Regions from separate parts of the Cupriavidus necator N-1 genome, predicted to be linked through region 2. Evidence: predicted binding sites of a transcription regulator. Region 2 holds the regulator's gene; each other region holds the start of a gene.
The links. The regulator sigma-54, encoded in region 2, starts transcription at its own class of promoters, with help from an activator protein. The targets are predictions, from matches to a motif close to TGGCANGNAANCTGCTTT.

Region 1 (7,275 bases), 760 kb from region 2:
CGACACGCCGGCGCGCTCAGCCAGTTCGGGCATCGACAGCCGGATCACGGCGGCGCCATGCCGGGCGACATAGTCGGCCAGGCGGCGTTCAGAAGGGCGGAGCGTGTCGTAGACGGCTAGGATTCGGTCGCGCATGGCGGCGGGGTGGCAGTGTCGGGGGTTCGGATATGTAGAGATTCTACATCGGATGGCGCCGCATCTTGCCCGAAATGGTGCGTCGTCCGCCCTGGGGGTTTGCCCTGATTCCGGGAATTTCTGCGCAATTGTGATGCATGAGCGGGTCGACGGCGCGCTTGTGCTCGGTATAATGGCAGCGATCTGTAGAAAATCTACATGCGATGGCGCGGCATTGCCGCGCTGCCACCCAGCCCACAAGGAACGTCTCCGCCATGCCTTCTGCCGTCCATGCCGAGCTTCTTGCCGTCACCGAGCGCATCGTTGCGCGCAGCCGCGCCAGCCGTGCAGCCTACCTTGCCCGCTGCGAGCGCGCGCAGGCTGAACTGGGGCCGCTGCGCGGCATGTCCTGCGCAAACCTGGCGCACGGCTTTGCCGCACTGCCGGCCAACGACAAGCTGAAGCTGCGCGTCGACCATGCGCCCAACCTGGGCATCGTCACCGCGTACAACGACATGCTGTCGGCGCACCAGCCGTACGAGCGCTACCCCGCCGTGATCCGCGAGGCCGCGCGCGCGGTCGGTGCGGTGGCGCAGGTGGCTGGCGGCGTGCCGGCGATGTGCGACGGCATCACGCAGGGCAACCCGGGCATGGAGCTGTCGCTGTTCTCGCGCGATGCGATTGCCATGGGCACCGCGGTGGCGCTGTCGCACAACACCTTTGATGCGGCCCTGATGCTGGGCGTGTGCGACAAGATCGTGCCGGGACTGCTGATGGGCGCGCTGCAGTTCGGCCACCTGCCGATGGTGTTCGTGCCGGCGGGCCCGATGGCCAGCGGGCTGCCCAACAAGGAGAAGGCGCGCGTGCGCCAGCTATACGCCACCGGCCAGGTCGGGCGCGATGCGCTGCTCGAGGCCGAATGCCAGGCCTACCACGGCGCCGGCACCTGCACCTTCTACGGCACCGCCAACAGCAACCAGTTCCTGATGGAAATCATGGGCCTGCACCTGCCGGGCGCGGCCTTCGTGCACCCGGACAGCGGCCTGCGCGATGCGCTGACCGCGGCGGCCGCGCAACGCGCGATCGCCCTGCGCGCGCGCGGCGACGAATACCTGCCGCTGGCGCGCATCGTTGACGAACGCGCCATTGCCAACGCCATGGTCGGCCTGCTGGCGACCGGCGGCTCCACCAACCACACCATCCACCTGGTGGCGATGGCGCGCGCCGCGGGCATCGTCATCGACTGGAATGATTTCGACCTGCTGTCACGCATCACGCCGCTGCTGGCGCGCGTCTACCCGAATGGCTCGGCCGATGTGAACCACTTCCATGCCGCGGGCGGCGCCGGCTTCGTCATCCGCGAACTGCTGCAGGCCGGTCTGCTGCACGAGGACGTGCAGACCGTGGCCGGCCCCGGGCTGGCCCGCTATGCGCAGGAGCCGGTGATGACCGACGGCGTGCTGCGCTGGCGCGACGGCGCGGCGCACAGCGGCGACGCGCAGGTGCTGGCGACGGCCGCGGAGCCTTTCTCGGCCGAGGGCGGGTTGCGGCTGATGCAGGGCAACTTGGGCCGCGGCGTGATCAAGGTCTCGGCGGTGGCGCCGGAGCACCGCGTGGTCGAAGCCCCGGTGCGGGTGTTCGATGCGCAGGAGGCGCTGCAGGCGGCCTTCGATGCGGGCGAGCTGACCGGCGACCTGGTCGCGGTGGTGCGTTTCCAGGGGCCGAACGCCAACGGCATGCCCGAGCTGCACCGCCTGACTCCGGTGCTGGGCGCGCTGCAGGACGCCGGCCACAAGGTGGCGCTGGTGACCGACGGCCGCATGTCCGGCGCGTCGGGGAAGGTGCCGGCGGTGATCCACGTCGGCCCCGAGGCGCTGGCCGGCGGCGCGCTGGCGCGCGTGCGCGATGGCGACCGCATCCGTGTCGATGCCGTTGCCGGCACGCTGCAGTGGCTGGGCGACGAAGGCGAATTCGCGGCGCGCGAACTGGCCGCGGCGCCGGACGACGATTTCGCGCAATTCAGCCTGGGGCGCGGCCTGTTCGGCCTGTTCCGGCGCCACGCGCGCATCGCGGAAGAGGGCGGCAGCGCACTTGACCTGTCCGAGGCGGATGCCGAGGCCGGCGCAGGCCGGCGCCAACGTACCGCAGCGGCGCAATCCGTCGCACAATAGCCAGGCCTGAGGCCGATTTTCCCCTGAAGTTTCCTGCGGGGCGGCAGCGCCCCCGGGCGTCCTTGCGCCGCCGCAAGGACGCCCAGCTGGACCGACAAGGACAGACAAGGATGGCGACACCATCCGATACCAAGACCGACGGAGCAGACATGATCTATATCCTGATGGGCGTTTCCGGCAGCGGCAAGACCACGGTCGGCCAGTTGCTGGCGCAGCGCCTGGGCTGCGGCTTCCATGACGCCGATGCATTCCACAGCGACGCCAACAAGGCCAAGATGCACGCGGGCATCCCGCTGACCGACGAAGACCGCTGGCCGTGGCTGGCGGCCATGCGTGCCGCCATCGACGCGGCCCGGGCCGAAGGCCGCACCCAAGTGTTCACCTGCTCGGCATTGCGCCAGGCCTACCGCGACCGGCTGACTCCGCCCGACGGCGGCGTGACCTTCGTCTTCATGAAGGGCGACGCATCGCTGATCGGCACGCGCCTGTCCGCGCGCACGGAACACTTCTTCAACCCCGACCTGCTGCAAAGCCAGTTCGATACGCTGGAAGAGCCCAGCGACGCGCTGGTGCTCGACATCCGCCAGTCCCCCGAGGCGCTGGTCGCCACCATCCTGCAGGCCACGGTGTCGCAGGGCGCCGGCGCGGCGCGCTGACCGCGCCGGCCGTTCCGGTCGGCTCGTTCCCGCGCAGCCCGCAAGCGGCCGCCAGCCTGGCTGGCGGCCGTTTTTGCGTGCGCTGGCAGACATCTTGCTAGTTCACTTTCCGTGCCGGCCGGCACCCGCCAGCTTGCGGGATTCGCCGGTACGGGTATGCTGAAAGGGCCAGTGACTCGACAGTATCGCCGTGGGCGCCCCGAACGGGCAGGCGCGGCGGGCTGGGGACAGGAAAGCCAGGGCAAAACCAGGGCAGCCGGTAGCGACCACGAAGTCGCAATGAAGCGGTAGCACCGGAAGCCCGCGACATGGAGGAACGGCCATCATGGCGGGGCGGTATTTCGACGAGATGCTGGACTGGCGCACGGACGGGGCGCAATTAGTCATCCAGGCGGGGCAGGCATTGCCTGAAGGCGCGGTGCGCCCGCATTACCGGCATTTCGCTGACTGGCTGGCGCGGCAGTCTGAAAGCACGATGGGCAACAAGCGCGCCGAGGCCGACCTGATCTTCCGGCGCGTGGGCATTACCTTTGCCGTCTACGGCGACAAGGATGAGGCCAACAGCGGCACCGAACGCACCATTCCGTTCGACGTGGTCCCGCGCATCTTCCCGGCCAGCGAATGGGCGCTGCTGGAAAAGGGCCTGCGTCAGCGCGTGGCCGCGCTCAACCGCTTTGTCCACGATATCTACCACGGCCAGGACATCATCCGCGCCGGCGTGATCCCACCCGACCAGATCTACAACAACGCCCAGTACCGGCCCGAGATGCTCGGCGTCAACGTGCCGCACGACATCTATGCGCACGTGGCCGGCATCGATGTGGTGCGCGCCGGCGAGGGCGAGTTCTACGTGCTGGAAGACAACCTGCGCGTGCCCTCGGGCGTGTCGTACATGCTGGAAAACCGCAAGATGATGATGCGGTTGTTCCCGGATCTGTTCGCGCGCAACCGCGTGGCGCCGGTGGCCCACTATCCTGACCTGTTGCTCGACATGCTGCGCGGGGTGTCGCCGCAGGCCATTGCCGATCCTACCGTGGTGGTGCTGACACCGGGCATGTACAACTCGGCGTACTTCGAGCATGCCTTCCTGGCGCAGCAGATGGGCGTGGAGCTGGTCGAAGGCAGCGATCTCTTCGTCGAGGACGACCACCTGTTCATGCGCACCACGCAGGGCCCGCAGCGCATCGACGTGATCTACCGCCGCGTCGACGACGACTTCCTCGACCCGCTGGTGTTCCGCCACGATTCCTCGCTGGGCGCGGCCGGCCTGCTGTCGGTCTACCGCGCCGGCAACGTGACCATCTGCAATGCCATTGGCACGGGCGTGGCCGACGACAAGTCGATCTATCCGTACGTGCCCGACATGATCCGCTTCTACCTGGGCGAAGAGGCGATCCTCAGCAACGTGCCGACCTATATGTGCCGACGCCCGGACGACCTGCAGTACGTGCTGGACCATATGGAAGAACTGGTGGTCAAGGAGACCCACGGCGCCGGCGGCTACGGCATGCTGGTCGGCCCGGCCGCGACGCGGGCCGAGATCGATGCCTTCCGCGAAGTAGTGAGGGCGCGCCCGGAGCAGTACATCGCGCAGCCGACGCTGGCGCTGTCGACCTGCCCGACCTATGTGGAGTCGGGCATCGCGCCGCGCCATATCGACCTGCGCCCGTTCGTGCTGTCGGGCAAGGAGGTGCGCATGGTGCCCGGCGGCCTGACCCGCGTGGCGCTGCGCGAAGGCTCGCTGGTGGTGAATTCCTCGCAAGGGGGCGGCACCAAGGACACCTGGGTGCTGGAACGATGAACGCGAACCACGTGATGACCGCCGCAATGACCGCCATGGCGACCGCCGCCATGCCAGGAGAGCCCGCATGCTGAGCCGCACCGCCGACCACCTGTTCTGGATGGCCCGCTACACCGAGCGCGCGGAGAACACCGCGCGCATGCTCGACGTCAACTACCAGACCTCGCTCCTGCCGCAATCGGCCGAGGTGGCCGAGCAGGGCTGGTGGGCCATGCTCGATATCTCCGAGCTGACCGACGTCTTCGACCACAAGTACGGGCTGCTGTCGCGCGACGATGTGATCGACTTCATGGTGCGCGACATGACCAACGCCTCGTCCATCATGAGCTGCCTGCGCGCGGCGCGCGAGAACGCGCGCGCGGTGCGCGGGTCGCTGACCACCGAGGTCTGGGAGACCGTCAACACCACCTGGCTGGAGGTGCAGCGCCTGATCGCCGACGGCGTGCTGAAGGAAGACCCGTCGCGCTTCTTCGAATGGGTCAAGTTCCGCTCGCACCTGGCGCGCGGGGTGCAGTTCGGCACCATGCTCAAGGACGATGCCTTCCACTTCATGCGGCTGGGCACGTTCCTGGAGCGCGCCGACAACACCGCGCGGATCCTCGACGTCAAGTTCCAGGCATCGGGCAGCGACGAGAGCGATGCCAACCGCGACCAGAACGATTTCTATCACTGGGCCGCGGTGCTGCGCTCGGTATCGGGCTTCGAGGTCTACCGCAAGGTCTATCGCGCGGTCATTACGCCGCAGCGCGTGGCCGAGCTGCTGATCCTGCGGCCCGACATGCCGCGCTCGCTGGTGTCGAGCATGGACGAGGTGGTGGCCATCCTGCACACGGTGCGCAACCAGCAGTCGGCGGAAACCGAGCGCCAGGCTGGTAAACTCCACGCCGACCTGAAGTACGCGCGCATCGACGACATTTTCGCTGTCGGCCTGCACGCGTACCTGACCAGCTTCCTGGAGCGCATCGGCGATCTCGGCAATGGCATCAGCCGGGACTTCCTCGTGCCGCTGCTGGCTGCCTGAGATAGGCCGCCGGCAGCCTCCATGTGCCGCCGCCGCGCCCTGATACCGTGAAATACAAGATCCACCACCATACTGTTTACCGCTACGCCGAGCCGGTGCGCCGCAGCGTGCACGAAGTGCGGCTCGAGCCGCGTTCGGGCCCGCTGCAGACCGTGCACCGCTGGCAACTGGTCGCGCCTGGCAATCCGTCAGCGGCGCATGACGGCTTCGGCAACATCGTGCACAACTTCACGGTGGCCGGACCGACTAGCACCATTTCGATCGAAGCCAGCGGGGAGGTGGAAGTGCTGCAGCCGCATGGCGACCTCGACCGGGACGGCCACCATGCGTTCTGCGACGCACCGCCCCCCGGCGAAGCGCGGGTGTCGCCGCTGTACTTCCTCGGCAGCACGCCACTGACCTCGGCTCCGCCGGAGATGCAGGCGTTTGCCGCACCGTTCCTGGCGGCCGGGCACGAGATTCCGGCGCTGCTGGCGCTGGCCCAGGGGATTGCGGAGCGGGTGCGCTACAAGCCCAACACCACTGACGTCGGCACCTCGGCGGCCGAGGCCTTCAGCCTGGGCAGCGGCGTGTGCCAGGACCAGGCGCAGGTGATGGTGGCGGCGTGCCGGGCGCTGGGTATCCCGGCACGCTATGTGAGCGGATACTTCTACGATCCGGCCGCGATCGAGATGGCCAGCCATGCCTGGGCCGACGTATGCCTGGACCCGGCGCGCGAGGTGTGGTGCAGCGTCGATATCACCCACGGCTGCCTGACCGACGAGCGTCATATACGCCTCGCGGTGGGGCGCGATTACGCGTCGGCTGCACCGGTAAGGGGCATCCTGGAAGGGGGGTCCGGCGAGACGCTTGAAGTCGATGTGAGCATAACGCCGCTTTTTCCCTGATTAGGTGCCTGATTCCAGACAGGGCGCGGTGCCGCGGCGCCGGCGCTAGAATCCGGGGTATGCAGGCCATCGGCTGGCCACTTCCGGCCGCCGCGAAGCACGCCAAAACAAGACCATGACTTACTGTGTAGCCATGCGGCTGGATGCCGGCCTGGTATTCCTGTCCGATTCCCGCACCAATGCGGGGGTAGATGCCATCTCCACGTCGCGCAAGATGACGGTGTTCGAAGAACCCGGCGACCGCGTGATGGTGCTGATGACCGCCGGCAACCTGGCGATCAGCCAGTCGGTGCGCCAGATCCTGGCCGAGAACCATGACGAGAAGCGCTCGCTGTGGACTGCGCGCGACATGTTCGACGCCGCTTCCATCGTCGGCGAGGCGGTGCGCCAGGTGCACAAGCGCGATGCGCATGCGCTGCGCGATGCCGGCATCGAATTCAATGTCAGCCTGATCTTCGGCGGCCAGGTGCGCGGCGAGCGAGTGCGCCTGTTCAACATCTACGCGGCGGGCAATTTTGTCGAGGCCACGCCCGAGAACTGCTATTTCCAGATCGGCGAGGCCAAGTACGGCAAGCCCATCGTCGACCGCGTGGTGCACCCGTCGCTGCCGCTGGCCGAGGGGGCC
Region 2 (7,275 bases):
GCTCTGAATCGTCCACCGTGCGCACGATCACCGGCAGCGCCGGCGCCAGCTCCTGCACGTGGTGCAGCACCTTGAGCGCCGATGGAGTGTTGGCATAGGTGACGATCAGGGCGGCGGCGCGGTGGATGCCGGCGGCGATCAGCGCCTCGCGCCGGCCGGCGTCGCCGTAGACCACGGTATCGCCGGCCGCGGCGGCCTCGCGCACGCGGTCGGGGTCCAGGTCCAGCGCCACGTAGTTGATGCCCTCGCGCTCCAGCATGTGCGCCAGGTTCTGCCCGCTGCGGCCGAAGCCGCAGATGATGGCGTGTTTCTCGGTCTGCAGGCTCTGCGCGGCGATGCGGGTCATGTTCAGCGACTGCATCAGCCATTCGTTGGCGGTAAAGCGCAGCACGATGGCGTCGCTGTACTGGATCAGGAATGGCGCGGCCAGCATCGACAGCAGCATCGACGCCAGGATCACCTGGATCAGCACCGGGTCGACCAGGTTCAGGCCGTCGATCTGGTTCAGCAGCACGAAACCGAATTCGCCGGCCTGCGCGAGCCCCAGCCCGGTGCGGATGGCCACCCCCTGGCGCGAGCCGAAGACCCGCGCCAGCAGCGCGATCAGCACCAGCTTGAACAGCACCGGCACCACCAGCAGCGCCAGCACCAGCCATACGTGATCCAGCACTACGCGGATATTGAGCAGCATGCCGATGGTGACGAAGAACAGCCCCAGCAGCACGTCGCGGAACGGCTTGATGTCCTCTTCCACCTGGTGGCGGTAGGGCGTCTCGGAGATCAGCATGCCCGCCATGAAGGCGCCCAGCGCCATCGACAGGCCCAGCCGCTCGGTCAGCGCCGCCATGCCCAGCGTCACCAGCAGCAGGTTCAGCATGAACAGTTCCTGCGAACGGCGCGCCGCCACCACGTGGAACCAGCGGCTCATCAGGCGCTGGCCGAGGAAGAAGATGGCGCCCAGGGCCACCACGATCTTGACCGTGGCCAGGCCCAGCGCCACCATCAGGTCGCCCGGATCGCGCGACAGCGCCGGGATCACGATCAGCAGCGGCACCACCGCCAGATCCTGGAACAGCAGGATGCTGATGATATTGCGGCCGTGCTCGCTTTCTAGCTCCATGCGCTCGGACAGCATCTTGGAGACGATCGCGGTGGAAGACATCGCCAGCGCCCCGCCCAGCGCCACCGACGCCTGCCAGGACAGCGGGAACAGCCAGTTGAAAGCCCAGCTGGCCGGCACCACCGCCAGCATCGACAGCACCACCTGCGAGCCGCCCAGGCCGAACACCAGCCGCTTCATCGAGCGCAGCTTGGTCAGGTTGAACTCCAGCCCGATCGAGAACATCAGGAAGACCACGCCGAATTCGGCTAGGTACTTGGTCTGCGCGGTGTCGCTGGCCAGCCCCAGCGCATGCGGGCCGATCAGGATGCCAACGGCCAGGTAGCCCAGCATCGGTGGCAGCTGCAGCATGCGGAATGCGACCACGCCGAAGACGGCGGCGGCCAGCAGCACCAGGGTCAGTTCCAGCGGAGAATGCATCAGGCGGTCTGGGTGACCGGCCAGGCGCGCGTCCGACCCGGCACGGGCACCCTGCCGGCAAAATACGGCGAGCACGGCAAGCACGACGTGCGCCATGGGTCGGGCCAGGCGCCATCGCATTCGTTGGTATACTTCGTCGCCATGATAGCCAATTTCGATGCGGATCGAGCACTCAGACTCGCCCGCGACACTCTCCAGACCGAAGCCGATGCGGTTTCCGCACTTTCCGGACGCCTGAACGGCGACTTTGCCCGTGCCGTGCTGCTGATCCTGCAATGCACCGGGCGCGTGGTCGTCTCGGGCATTGGCAAGTCCGGCCATATCGGACGCAAGGTTGCGGCCACGCTGGCCTCTACCGGCACGCCGGCGTTCTTTGTGCACCCGGCCGAAGCCAGCCACGGCGACCTGGGCATGGTCACGCGCGACGACGTGCTGATCGCCTTCTCCAATTCTGGCGAGACCGGCGAGCTGCTGTCGATCATCCCGATTGTCAAGCGCATCGGCGCGCGGCTGATCTCGGTCACCGGCAACCCCGACTCCAACCTGGCCAAGCTGGCCGACGTCCACCTGGACGCGGCGGTCGAGAAAGAAGCCTGCCCGCTGAACCTGGCGCCGACGGCCAGCACCACCGCGGCGCTGGCGCTCGGCGATGCGCTGGCAGTGGCGGTGCTGGATGCGCGCGGCTTTGGCGAGGAAGACTTCGCCCGCTCGCACCCCGGCGGCGCGCTCGGGCGCAAGCTTCTGACCCATGTGCGCGACGTGATGCGCACCGGCAACGCCGTGCCCGAGGTGCGTGAGAACACGCCGCTGGCCCAGGCGCTGATGGAAATCACCCGCAAGGGCATGGCCATGACCGCCGTGGTGGATCCGGACGGACACGCCATCGGCGTCTTCACCGACGGCGACCTGCGCCGCCTGCTGGAAACCCCGCGCGACTGGAAGACCGTGCCCATCGGCGAGGTCATGCACCACAACCCGCACGTGGTCAACGAGAACCAGCTCGCCGTCGAGGCGGTGCAGGTGATGGAAGCCAACCGCATCAACCAGCTGCTGGTGGTGGACGACGACGGCCGCCTGACCGGCGCGCTGCATATCCACGACCTGACCCGCGCCAAGGTCATCTGAGCGGGCGCGGGCCCGGCACAACCGGCACAACGCCAAGGACACCATGCAGGCACTCCTCGCCTCCCTCAGCGGCATCGTCATGCGGCTGCTGCCGCTGCTGCTGATGGCCTTCGTGGCGGGCAGCACGTTCTGGCTGGTCCAGATCAACTCCCCCAAGGAAGACCTGGCCGCGCAAAGCACCAAGAAGCATGAGCCTGATTACTTCATGGACCGCTTCTCGGCCACCGAGCTGGCGCCGGACGGCAGCACCAAGATCCGCTTCACCGGCGAGCGCATGGTCCATTTCGAGGACGACCAGACCTACGAAGTGACCCGGCCCGCCATGCGCGCGTACGAGCCGGACCGCCCGCCGGTCACCGCCCGCGCCGATATGGGCCGCATGAACGCCGAGGGCTCGGTGATCGACCTGTACGGCAACGGCTTCGTCATGCGCCAGCAGGGCGTGGACGTGTCCAAGGACCCGCAGCTGACCGCCGCATCCAGTTATTTCCAGCTGCTGATCAATGACGACATCGTCAAGACCGACAAGCCAGTCAAGCTGACGCGCGGCCCGTCGGTGATGACCGCCAACGGCCTGATCTTCAACAACGTCACGCGCGAAGTACAATTGCTCGGCAATGTACGCGGCACCATCATCACCGGGCCGTCCCCAGGCCGCGCGCCGGGGTCCTGAGCCCCGGCCCGGGGGCCGCACCAACCCGCACCAACGTACCCAGACGCCCTCAAGCAACCCCTGCCAACATGACTGCTTCCCTGACGACATCGTCCCGTCGACGCACCGCCCCGGCTCTGCTCGCCCTGGCCATGGCCTTCGGCCTGCTGGCCCAGCCCGCCCTGGCCGAGCGCGCGGACCGCGACAAGCCGATGGTGCTGGAGGCGGACAACGCCAGCTACGACGACGTCAAGCAGATCTATACGCTGACCGGCAACGTGGTGCTAACCAAGGGCACCATGATCCTGAAGTCCGACGCGGCCGAACTGCGCACCGACCCCGAGGGCTACCAGTTCGCGGTAGCCACCGCCAAGCCGGGCAAGCAGGCCTACATCCGCCAGAAGCGCGAAGGCGTCGACGAATACATCGACGGCTGGGGCGACCGCATCGAGTACGACGGCAAGCAGGAGTACTCCAAGCTGATCGGCAATGCCCGCATGGCGCGCCTGCAGGGCGCCAAGCAGGTCGATGAGATCCGCGGCGCGGTGCTGACCTACGACAGCCGCAAGGAGTTCTACACGGCCGCCGGCGGCGGCAGTGGCGACGCCGCGGCCGCCAATCCGTCCGGTCGCGTGCGCGCGGTGCTGTCGCCGCGCCAGGACCAGAAGGCCGGCGCCACGGGCAATGGCGGCTCGCCGCTGGACCTGAAGACGGCGCCCGCGCCTGCCAACAAACCCTGACGCCTGGCGCCGGCTTGCCTGCCCGCGCCAGAAACGCCTGAACGCCAGACCGTGCCAATGACCGATACCGCAACCATCGCCGACAAGCCTTCCGTCGAAGCCTCCACCGTCCTTCCCGGCGGCAGCACGCTGGTCGTGCGCCACCTGAAGAAGCGCTATGGCTCGCGCACGGTGGTCAAGGACGTCTCGCTCGACGTGAAGAGCGGCGAGGTGGTCGGCCTGCTCGGGCCTAACGGCGCGGGCAAGACCACCTCGTTCTACATGATCGTGGGCCTGGTGGCGCTGGACGAAGGCGATATCGTGCTCGACGGCGACCACATCAGCGGCCTGCCGATCCACGAGCGCGCGCGCATGGGGCTGTCGTACCTGCCGCAGGAAGCCTCGGTGTTCCGCAAGCTCAACGTCGAAGAGAACATCCGCGCGGTGCTGGAGCTTCAGGTGAGCAACGGCAAGCCGCTGCCCAAGACCGAGATCGAGCGCCGCCTGGATTCGCTGCTCGACGACCTGCAGATCGCGCACCTGCGCAACAACCCGGCGCTGTCGCTGTCGGGCGGCGAGCGCCGCCGTGTGGAAATCGCGCGCGCGCTGGCGTCGTCGCCGCGCTTCATCCTGCTGGACGAACCCTTCGCCGGCGTGGACCCGATCGCCGTGGGCGAGATCCAACGCATCGTCAGTTTCCTCAAGGCACGCAATATCGGCGTGCTGATCACCGACCACAACGTGCGCGAGACGCTCGGCATCTGCGACCACGCCTACATCATCAGCGAAGGCACGGTGCTGGCCGCGGGCCAGCCCGAGGAAATCATCGCCAATGATGCAGTGCGGCGCGTCTACCTGGGCGAGAACTTCCGCATGTGACTTAACGGCCTGCCCGCGAGCGGCAGGCCTCTTCGCGGGTGCGCGTGGGCCCTCCCACAGCCAGCGGCGATCGGACCGCATAAGCGATAGCAATTTCCGTTCCAACAACGGAAAGATGCGCATAGAATAGCTCGCATGAAACCGTCGCTACAGCTCCGTCTTTCCCAGCATCTGGCCCTGACCCCGCAACTGCAGCAGTCGATCCGGCTGCTGCAGCTCTCCACGCTGGAACTGCAGCAAGAGGTCGAACAGGCGCTGACGGAAAACCCGCTGCTCGAGCGCGAGAACGACTGGATCGAAAGCCCGCTGCGCGTGGCGGCCGACGGCTCGGTCAACCTGCAGAGCGCACCGGCGCCCGCCCCGGCTGAGCCCCAGGGCAATGGCGAGGCTCGCGCCGACGGCGCGGGTGACGACGACAGCTATGGCGACAGCGGCAACGGCGACGACTACGGCAGCGGCGACTGGAGCCTGGACGACTTTGCCCGCCGCCCCCAGGGCGACGAGGATGAAAAAACGCCGATGCAGCTGCGCGAGGCCGAGCCCACGCTGCGCGAGTACCTGATGGAGCAGCTCACGCCGCTGAAGATCTCGGCGCGCGACAAAGGCCTGGCCATCTTCCTGATCGAATCGCTCGACGACGATGGCTACCTGAGCGCATCGCTTGAGGAGATCTGCACGGAGTTGCCGGAAGAACTCGAGTTCGAGATCGACGAAGTCCACGCCATCCTCACGCTGCTGCAGAGTTTCGACCCGCCCGGCGTGGGTGCGCGCAACGCCGCCGAGTGCCTGGCCCTGCAGTTGCGACGCCTGACGCACCCGCAACGCGAACTGGCGCTGAACATCGTTAGCAATCACCTGGAGTTGCTCGCAGTACGCGACTACACGCGGCTGAAGAAGGCGCTGCAGGTAGATGAAGTGGCACTGAAGTCCGCACACGAACTGATCCGCTCGCTGGCGCCCTACCCCGGCCATGCGTACAGCCGCCCGGAAGCGGATTTCGTGGTGCCGGACGTGTTCGTGCGCAAGGGTGGCGGCGGCTGGATCGCGCAGCTCAATCCGGATGTGATGCCGAGGCTGCGCATCAACGATATGTATGCCCAAATCCTGCGTGGCGCGAAGGGTGAGTCCGGCACGGCCGGACTGCAGCAAAAGCTGCAAGAGGCGCGCTGGCTGATCAAGAACATCCAGCAAAGGTTCGACACAATCCTGCGTGTCTCGCAGGCCATTGTCGAGCGTCAAAAGAACTTTTTCAGTCACGGCGAAATCGCCATGCGCCCCTTGGTTTTGCGGGAGATTGCCGATACACTGGGTTTACACGAGTCAACCATCTCCCGGGTGACGACCAATAAATACATGGCAACGCCGATGGGTACTTTCGAACTGAAGTACTTCTTCGGCAGCCACGTGTCCACCGAAACCGGTGGCGCGGCTTCATCAACGGCCATCCGCGCCTTGATCAAGCAACTGATAGGAGCCGAAGACCCGAGGAATCCCCTTTCCGACAGTCGCATTGCCGAACTGCTGGGTGAGCAAGGCTTTGTTGTTGCGCGCCGCACTGTTGCCAAGTATCGCGAAGCCCTGAAGATCCCCGCAGTCAATCTCCGCAAGTCTTTGTAGCCGAGCCCACCGCCTGCCTGGTGAGGCTCTTTCAGAAGGAGAAGCGCTATGAACTTCAAGATCAGTGGACACCACCTGGACATCACGCCCCCTCTGCGTGAGTACGTGGAAACGAAGCTGGAGCGAATCGTCAGGCATTTCGATCAGGTCATTGGCGTTAGCGTGCTGCTCTCTGTCGACAACCACAAGGAAAAGGACCGGCGTCAGTACGCGGAAATTAATCTACATCTCAAGGGCAAGGACATCTTTGTCGAGGCGCATCACGAAGACCTATATGCAGCGATCGACGCACTCGTCGACAAGCTGGACCGTCAGGTGATCCGCTACAAGGATCGCGTGCAAGGCCACGACCGCGAAGCGGTCAAGTACCAGATGGCCGCAGCGCAAATGCAGCAATGACCGTGCCCGGCAGCCCCGCAGCGGGCTGCTGAATCAGGATTGAACAGGCAAGCCGCGCCACGAAGCGCGGCTTTTTTGCGCCCTTGCGTTCCGGGTTGCCGCCGGCATGCCGCGCCCGCACTGGCGGTGCGGCCCGGCTGTGGCGCCGGAGCCAACGCTTTTCACCCGAATGGGCAAGAGTGTTCGCAAGCGCAGCGCCAAGGTGTATGCTGCGCCATACAAAGAGAGGGAATCCTGGCCGCGCCCCGCATCGGTGCGCCGGCTCCCGGCCCGGAGGCACGATTGCATCACCATGTATCGTTCTGCACCGGCTTGCCCCGCTGCGCTGCACAATACGGGGGTAG
Region 3 (7,275 bases), on a different replicon from region 2:
GCAGCCTCCTGACTACCGCCTGGCCCCGCGCGAGATCGCCGCGGGCGTGTGGCTGCTGGAAGGCGCCAATGCCGACTTCGCGCCCGGCAACGGCTGCAACATCATCAATACGGCGTTTATCGACACCGGCGACGGCGTGGTGGTCATCAACACCGGCCCGTCGCGGCTGTATGGCGAGCAGCAGCGCAAGGCGATTGCATCGGTCACGGCCGCCCCGGTGCGGCTGGTGCTGAACCTGAACCTGCATCCAGACTATTTCTTCGGCAACCAGGCCTATGCCGATGTGCGCGGCAGCGCCCTGGCCGGCACCATCGACGGGGCGCGGCGCGAGGGCGCCGCTTATGCCGACAACCTCTACCGCCTGTGCGGCGACTGGATGCGCGGCACCGAGTCCGTGCCGGCTGCCCACGCGCTGGCGCCGGGCCGCCGCACGATCGGGCGCCATACGCTGGAGCTCGTGCGCCTGGACGGCCATACCGGCGACGACCTGGTGGTGCTGGACCACAGCGCGGGCGTGGTCTTTGCCGGCGGACTGGTGTTCCGGCAACGCATTCCGACCACGCCGCACGCGGATATCGGCCGCTGGCTGGCCAGCCTGGACCGGCTGCAGGCGCTGCTGGCCGACAGCGGGGCGCGCGTGCTGGTCCCCAGCCACGGGCCAGTGCCTGCGGCCGGCGGCGGCGCAGAGGCCATCGCGCAGACGCGCGGTTACCTGCAATGGCTGGATACGCGCCTGCGCGAGGCCGCGGCGCAGGGGCGGGACCTGGCCGAGGTCATGGCGATGCCGGTGCCGCAGCCCTACGCGCACTGGGCCGCGATGCCCGCGGAGTACCTGCACAACGTCGGCCATCTCTACCCGGCGCGCGAGGAAGCCGCGCTTGGGCACTGACGCCGGCCAGCCGTGGCGGGCTGTTCAATTCTGGAGCAGCTGCAACGCAGTGTTGCGCGCTGGCACGGCTGCCATCACGCAGCGGGGCCGCAACCGGCGTGCTGGTGCGGGGATGCGACTGGCATGGGAATTGCCAAAGGCATGTCTGGTGTGTGGCGCAGTGGCGCACCAGGGAAACCCAAAACAAGAGAGGAGATGGCAATGAGGACGTTACGAGTAGTGATGGCGGTTGCGGCTGCCGCGGCCAGTCTGGCCGCGCAGGCGGCAGTGACCGATGCCATGATCGAGAACGACGCAAAGAGCCCCGGCGATGTGTTGTCGTGGGGCATGGGCCCGCAAGGCCAGCGCTATTCCACGCTGTCGCGCATCAATACGAAGAACGTCGGGCAGCTGGTGCCGGCGTGGTCGTTCTCGTTTGGCGGCGAGAAGCAGCGCGGGCAGGAATCGCAGCCGCTGATCCATGACGGCAAGATGTTCGTGACGGCCTCGTATTCGCGCATCTATGCGCTGGACCTGAAGACCGGGCGCAAGCTCTGGAAGTATGAGCACCGGCTGCCCGAAGGCATCATGCCGTGCTGCGACGTGGTGAACCGCGGTGCGGCACTCTACGACAACCTGGTGATCTTCGGCACGCTCGATGCGCAGCTGGTGGCGCTGGACCAGAAGACCGGCAAGGTGGTGTGGAAGGAGAAGCTGGAAGACTACGCTGCCGGCTATTCGTACACGGCGGCGCCCATGATCGTCAAGGGCATGGTGCTGACCGGCATCTCGGGCGGCGAGTTCGGCGTGGTGGGCCGGGTCGAGGCGCGCGATGCCAAAACCGGGCAGCTGGTGTGGTCGCGGCCGGTGGTGGAAGGCCATATGGGCTACAAGTACGACAAGGACGGCAACAAGACCGAGAACGGCGTGACCGGCACCGCCAACGCAAGCTGGCCGGGCGAGACCTGGAAGACCGGCGGCGCCGCCACCTGGCTGGGCGGCACCTATGATCCGGCCACCGGGCTGGTGTACTTCGGCACCGGCAATCCGGGCCCGTGGAACAGCCATATCCGCAAGGGCGACAACCTCTACTCGGCCTCGACGGTGGCGCTGGATCCCGCCACCGGCAAGATCGTCTGGCACTACCAGAACACCCCGAACGACGGCTGGGATTTCGATGGCGTCAATGAGTTCGTGACCTTCGACCTGGACGGCAAGCGCATGGGCGGCAAGGCTGACCGCAATGGCTTCTTCTACGTCAACGACGCGGCCAGCGGCAAGCTGGTCAACGCCTTCCCCTTCGTCAAGAAGATCACCTGGGCCACCGGCATCGACCTGAAGAGCGGCCGCCCCAACTACATCGCCGAAGGCCGTCCCGGCGACCCCGCCGCCGGCAGCGACGAGAAGAAGGGCAAGTCCGTGTTTGCCGCGCCGGGCTTCCTTGGCGGCAAGAACCAGCAGCCGATGGCTTACAGCCCGCAGACCGGCCTGTTCTACGTGCCCGCCAACGAGTGGGGCATGGATATCTGGAACGAGCCCATCAGCTACAAGAAGGGTGCTGCCTTCCTGGGCGCGGGCTTCACCATCCGTCCGCTGAACGAGGACTATATCGGCACGTTGCGGGCCATCAACCCCAAGACCGGCAAGATCATGTGGGAGGTCAAGAACAGCGCGCCGCTGTGGGGCGGGGTGATGACCACCGCCGGCGGGCTGGTGTTCTGGGGCACGCCGGAAGGCTACCTGAAGGCGGCCGACGCCAGGACCGGCAAGGAGCTGTGGCAGTTCCAGACCGGCAGCGGCGTGGTGGCGCCCCCGGTCACTTGGGAAGAGAACGGCGAGCAGTACGTGGCGGTGGTGTCCGGCTGGGGCGGTGCGGTGCCGCTGTGGGGCGGCGAGGTGGCCAAGCGCGTGAACTTCCTGGAGCAGGGCGGCTCGGTGTGGGTGTTCAAGCTGCACAAGAGTTGAGCCGGCGGGAGGTGACACGGTCCGGCGCACGCGCGCATCGCATCATGGGTGCGCGGCGTGCGCCGGGCGCGGTTGCAACAGGACGAAACGGGTCGAAATGGGACGAAGAGGGACACAGGTATGAAGAAGGAATGGATGGCGCTGGCGGTGGTTTCGGCGCTGCTGCCGGGCGCGGCACTGGCCGGCACGGCCGCCGACATGCAGGCCCTGGCCGACAAGAGCGGCTGCTTTTCCTGCCATGGCATGCAGTCAAAGCTGGTGGGGCCGGGGTTTGCCGAGGTGGCCGCCAAGTACAAGGGCGACAGCCAGGCGGCGGAGCGGCTGGCAAAGAAGATCCGCGAAGGCGGCAAGGGCGTGTGGGGGCGGATTCCGATGCCGCCGCATGGCAGCCTTGGCGAGGATGACGCGAAGAAGCTGGCGGAGTGGGTGTTGAGTGCCAGCTGAGGCGAGCCTGTCAGATTTCTTGTGTGTTGAGGTCATGAGACGATATCGAAAGAAACGCCTTATGACCGAAACAACAAGCATGACCAAGAAGAGAAAGAAATCGAGCGCGCCGAAGCTGTTTCCGGATGAGTTGATCGATCAACTGCTGGCTCAGGTACAGAACAAGGACGCCGAGTCGATTCTCGGTGAATCAGGCTTGGCCGGCCTGCTCAAGAAGCAGTTGGCCGAGCGTATGCTTGCCGCCGAACTGACGCACCATCTGGCCAGCGAGGCCAAGCAAGGCAAGAGCGGCAATCACCGCAACGGCAGCAGTGCAAAGACCGTCATCACGCCCAACGGCGAGCTGGAACTGGACATTCCGCGCGACCGGCAAGCCACCTTCGAGCCGCAACTGGTCGCCAAGTACCAACGCCGGCTGTCCGGCTTCGACGACCACGTAATCAGCATGTATGCACGCGGGATGAGCGTGCGTGAGATTCAGGGCCATTTGCAGGAACTGTATGGGCTGCAGGTCTCGCCTGACCTGATTTCCACCATCACCGACGAAGTGCTGGCCGAGGTCGACCAATGGCAGCAGCGCCCGCTGGAGGCGATGTACCCCATTGTCTACTTCGACGCGCTGCGCCTGAAGATCCGCGACGAAGGCACCGTCAGGAACAAGGCGGTGTACCTCGCGCTGGGCATCCGCGCCGATGGGCGCAAGGAAGTCCTCGGCCTGTGGATCGAGCAGACCGAAGGCGCCAAGTTCTGGCTCAAGGTCTTCAACGAGCTGAAAAACCGCGGCCTGGACGACATCCTGGTCGCCGTGGTCGATGGCCTGCGCGGCTTCCCCCAGGCCATCGAGGCCGTCTACCCGGCCGCGCAAATCCAGACCTGCATCGTCCACCTGATCCGCAACTCGCTCAACCTGGCGAGCTGGAAGGATCGCAAGGGCCTGGCGACCGCGCTCAAGCCGATTTACCAGGCTGCCACGGCCGATGCCGCTGCGACTGCGCTGGATGCCTTTGCCGGCAGCGACTGGGGCCGCAAATTCCCGACGGTGGCCGACATGTGGCGGCGGCAATGGGAGCAGGTCATCCCGTTCTTCGCCTATCCGCCGGAAGTGCGCAGAATCATCTACACCACTAATGCCATCGAGAGCATGCACATGCAGTTGCGCAAGATCGTCAAGAACCGAGGCCACTTCCCCAGCGACGAAGCCGCCAGCAAGCTGCTGTACCTGGCCTTGCGCAACATCGAGAAAGATTGGAAGATGCCGCCCATCACCTGGAAACAAGCGGCCAACCAGTTCGCCATTCTCTTCGGTGACCGCTTCACCAACGCCCTACGCTGAGATTTATTTAACCGACCTCAGCACACAGAATTCCTGACACCTCCGCTGAGGCCGGCGACTGTCTTGACGATGCCGGCTTGCCGGCAAGGTACCCCGGCTGGCGCCTGCCATGCCGGGGTCTTTTCTTTCTTACCGCTGGCCGCTGCTCAGCCGCAGCGAGTTGCCATCGCTGCGAAATACCATCGCTTGTTCGCGCGCCTGCGCCACGGCCAGCCGGCCCTGCAGCACGATCTCGCTGACCTTGTCGTGCGCGCCGGAGCGCTCGCACACCGGGTCTGTCGCGGCGGCGTCGCCGGTGACAAGGAACGCCTGGCAGCGGCAGCCGCCGTAGTCCTGCTCGCGCTGGTCGCACGAACGGCAGGGTTCCTGCATCCACTGCGTGCCGCGGAAACGGCGGAAAGCATCGCTTTCGGTCCAGATCTCGCGCAGCCCCTGCGTGGTGACATTGGGCAGCGCCAGGCCGGGCAGCATGCGCGCCGCGTGGCAGGGCAGCGCGGTGCCGTCGGGCGCCACGCCAAGGAAGGTGGTACCCCAGCCGTTCATGCACTTCTTGGGCCGAGCCTCGAAGTAGTCAGGCACGACGAACAGGATCTGGCATTGCCTGCCGATGCGCGCGCGGGACTGCCGGACCACGGCCTCGGCCTCGCGCAGCTGCTCATAGGTGGGCAGCAGCGCCAGCCGGTTCTCCCAGGCCCAGCCGTAGTACTGCGTGTTGGCCAGTTCCAGGTATTCGGCGCCCATCTGCAGGGCCATCTCGATGATGGTGCCGACATGCGGCAGGTTATGCCGGTGCAGCACGCAGTTCATCACCATCGGGTAGCCGTGCGCCTTGATCATGCGCGCCACGCGCTGCTTCAGGTCAAACGTGCGGGTGCTGGACAGGAAGTCGTTGAGCTCGCGGGTGGAGTCCTGGAACGACAGCTGGATATGGTCCAGGCCGGCTTCGCGCAGGGCGGCAAGGCGGGCGTCGGTCAGGCCCACGCCGGAGGTGATGAGGTTGGTGTAGAAGCCCAGGCCATGCGCATGCCTGACCAGTATCTCCAGGTCCTTGCGCAGCAGCGGCTCGCCGCCGGACAGCCCGAGCTGCACCGCGCCCAGCGCCCGCGCCTGGCTGAACACATCGCACCATTGCGCGGTGCTCAGCTCGGCCGTATGCCGGGCATAGTCCACCGGGTTGGAGCAGAAGGCGCAATGCAGCGGGCAGCGGTAGGTCAGCTCGGCCAGCAGCCACAGCGGCGGGCCGGGCGGGACCTCAGACCAGCCAGCCGCGTTCGATGGCATGTTTGACAAAGGCATGTACCTCCGGGGCGATGCCCTGCACGCCAAACGCGGCCTGCAGGTCGTCGATCAGCATGTCCAGCGTGTGGCTGCCGTCGCAGCGCTGCAGGATCGCGGCGGCGCTGTCGTTGAGGGTGACCATGCCTTCCGGGTACAGCAGCACCCAGCTTTGCTGGGACGCTTCCCATTGCAGGCGAAAGGTCCGGTGCAGGGTCGGTCTGGCGAGGTCTTGCGTGCTGGCTGTCATGGGTTGGCTTGCTGGATGGCGTCGAGCATCGACCAGAGCACGTCGAGCTTGAACTGCAGGATGTCGAGGGCGCGCTGCTGTTGCGCCGCGCTGCGGAAGTGGCCCAGCGTCACGCGAAGGCCATGGTCCACGTCGCGCTGCGCGAGCGGAATGCGAGAGCGGAAGTAGTCCAGCCCGGCGGCCTCGATCCACGGGTAATGCGTGGGCCAGCCGGCCAGGCGTTCCTTGTGGATTGCGGGCGCGAACATCTCCGTCAGCGACGAGCACACGGCTTCCTGCCACGGCGCGCGGCGCGCAAAGTTGACGTAGGCATCGACGGCAAAGCGCACCCCGGGCAGCACGTGCCGGTGGCTCAGCAGCGCTTCGCGCTCCAGGCCCACCGCCTGGCCCAGGCGCAGCCAGGCCTCGATGCCGCCGGGTTGGGTGTCGGTGCCGTCGTGGTCAAGGATGCGCACCACCCACTCGCGGCGGGTGTCGCGCTCGGGGCAGTTGGACAGGATGGCGGCGTCCTTCAGCGGGATGTTGTCCTGGTAGTAGAAGCGGTTGGCCACCCATGCGCGGATCTGCGCTGGCGAACACTGGCCCGCCGCCATGCGCTGGTTGAAGGGATGGTGGATGTGGTAGCCGCTTTCCATGGCGCGCAGGCGGGCCTCGAACTCGGCCTCGGTCCAGGCGATGAGGGAGTTGGAGGGAATGGCAGATGTCATAGTGCGATTTCCATGCCGTCGTACGCCACCTCAATGCCGTGCCGCGCCAGCTCTGCGCGCTCGGGCGAGTCTTCCACCAGCACCGGGTTGGTATTGTTGATATGGATAAGGATCTTGCGGCTGGCGGGCAGCCGCCCCAGGACCTCGATCATGCCGCCGGGTCCGGACAGGGCCAGGTGGCCCATGTCGGCGGCGCTCTTGCCGGAGAAGCCCGGCGCCTGCATCTCGTCGTCGCGCCAGAAGGTGCCGTCGATCAGCACGATGTCGGCGCTGTGCAGCTCCGCAAAGACGTGGTCGTCGATGCGGCCCAGGCCGGGCGCGTAGAAGGCGCGACGGCCGCTGCGGCGGTCTTCGATGCGCAGGCCGATGTTGTCGCCCGCGCGCGGCGCGTGGCGGTTGGGCGAGTAGGGCGGGGCCTTGCTCTCCAGCGGTA

Region 1: CNE_RS05485 (circularly permuted type 2 ATP-grasp protein) is a predicted target of sigma-54. The motif match lies at 3,025-3,042, and genes of this name have one in related genera.
Region 3: CNE_RS23020 (PQQ-dependent methanol/ethanol family dehydrogenase) is a predicted target of sigma-54. The motif match lies at 1,009-1,026, and genes of this name have one in related genera.

The regions. Positions count from the first base shown of each region.
Region 1 covers NC_015726.1:1,152,596-1,159,870, forward strand. Annotated here, with positions in the region: gene CNE_RS05470 (MurR/RpiR family transcriptional regulator) at 1-135, opposite strand, end outside; gene edd (phosphogluconate dehydratase) at 390-2,285, shown strand; gene CNE_RS05480 (gluconokinase) at 2,435-2,941, shown strand; gene CNE_RS05485 (circularly permuted type 2 ATP-grasp protein) at 3,267-4,742, shown strand; gene CNE_RS05490 (alpha-E domain-containing protein) at 4,810-5,763, shown strand; gene CNE_RS05495 (transglutaminase family protein) at 5,811-6,650, shown strand; gene CNE_RS05500 (proteasome-type protease) at 6,766-7,275, shown strand, end outside.
Region 2 covers NC_015726.1:395,986-403,260, reverse strand. Annotated here, with positions in the region: gene CNE_RS02005 (monovalent cation:proton antiporter-2 (CPA2) family protein) at 1-1,540, opposite strand, end outside; gene CNE_RS02000 (KpsF/GutQ family sugar-phosphate isomerase) at 1,682-2,665, shown strand; gene lptC (LPS export ABC transporter periplasmic protein LptC) at 2,709-3,338, shown strand; gene lptA (lipopolysaccharide transport periplasmic protein LptA) at 3,407-4,057, shown strand; gene lptB (LPS export ABC transporter ATP-binding protein) at 4,115-4,915, shown strand; gene CNE_RS01980 (RNA polymerase factor sigma-54) at 5,051-6,532, shown strand; gene hpf (ribosome hibernation-promoting factor, HPF/YfiA family) at 6,581-6,931, shown strand.
Region 3 covers NC_015723.1:1,069,609-1,076,883, forward strand. Annotated here, with positions in the region: gene CNE_RS23015 (quinoprotein relay system zinc metallohydrolase 1) at 1-889, shown strand, start outside; gene CNE_RS23020 (PQQ-dependent methanol/ethanol family dehydrogenase) at 1,091-2,833, shown strand; gene CNE_RS23025 (c-type cytochrome) at 2,954-3,277, shown strand; gene CNE_RS23030 (IS256 family transposase) at 3,357-4,610, shown strand; gene pqqE (pyrroloquinoline quinone biosynthesis protein PqqE) at 4,740-5,891, opposite strand; gene pqqD (pyrroloquinoline quinone biosynthesis peptide chaperone PqqD) at 5,863-6,135, opposite strand; gene pqqC (pyrroloquinoline-quinone synthase PqqC) at 6,132-6,842, opposite strand; gene pqqB (pyrroloquinoline quinone biosynthesis protein PqqB) at 6,839-7,275, opposite strand, start outside.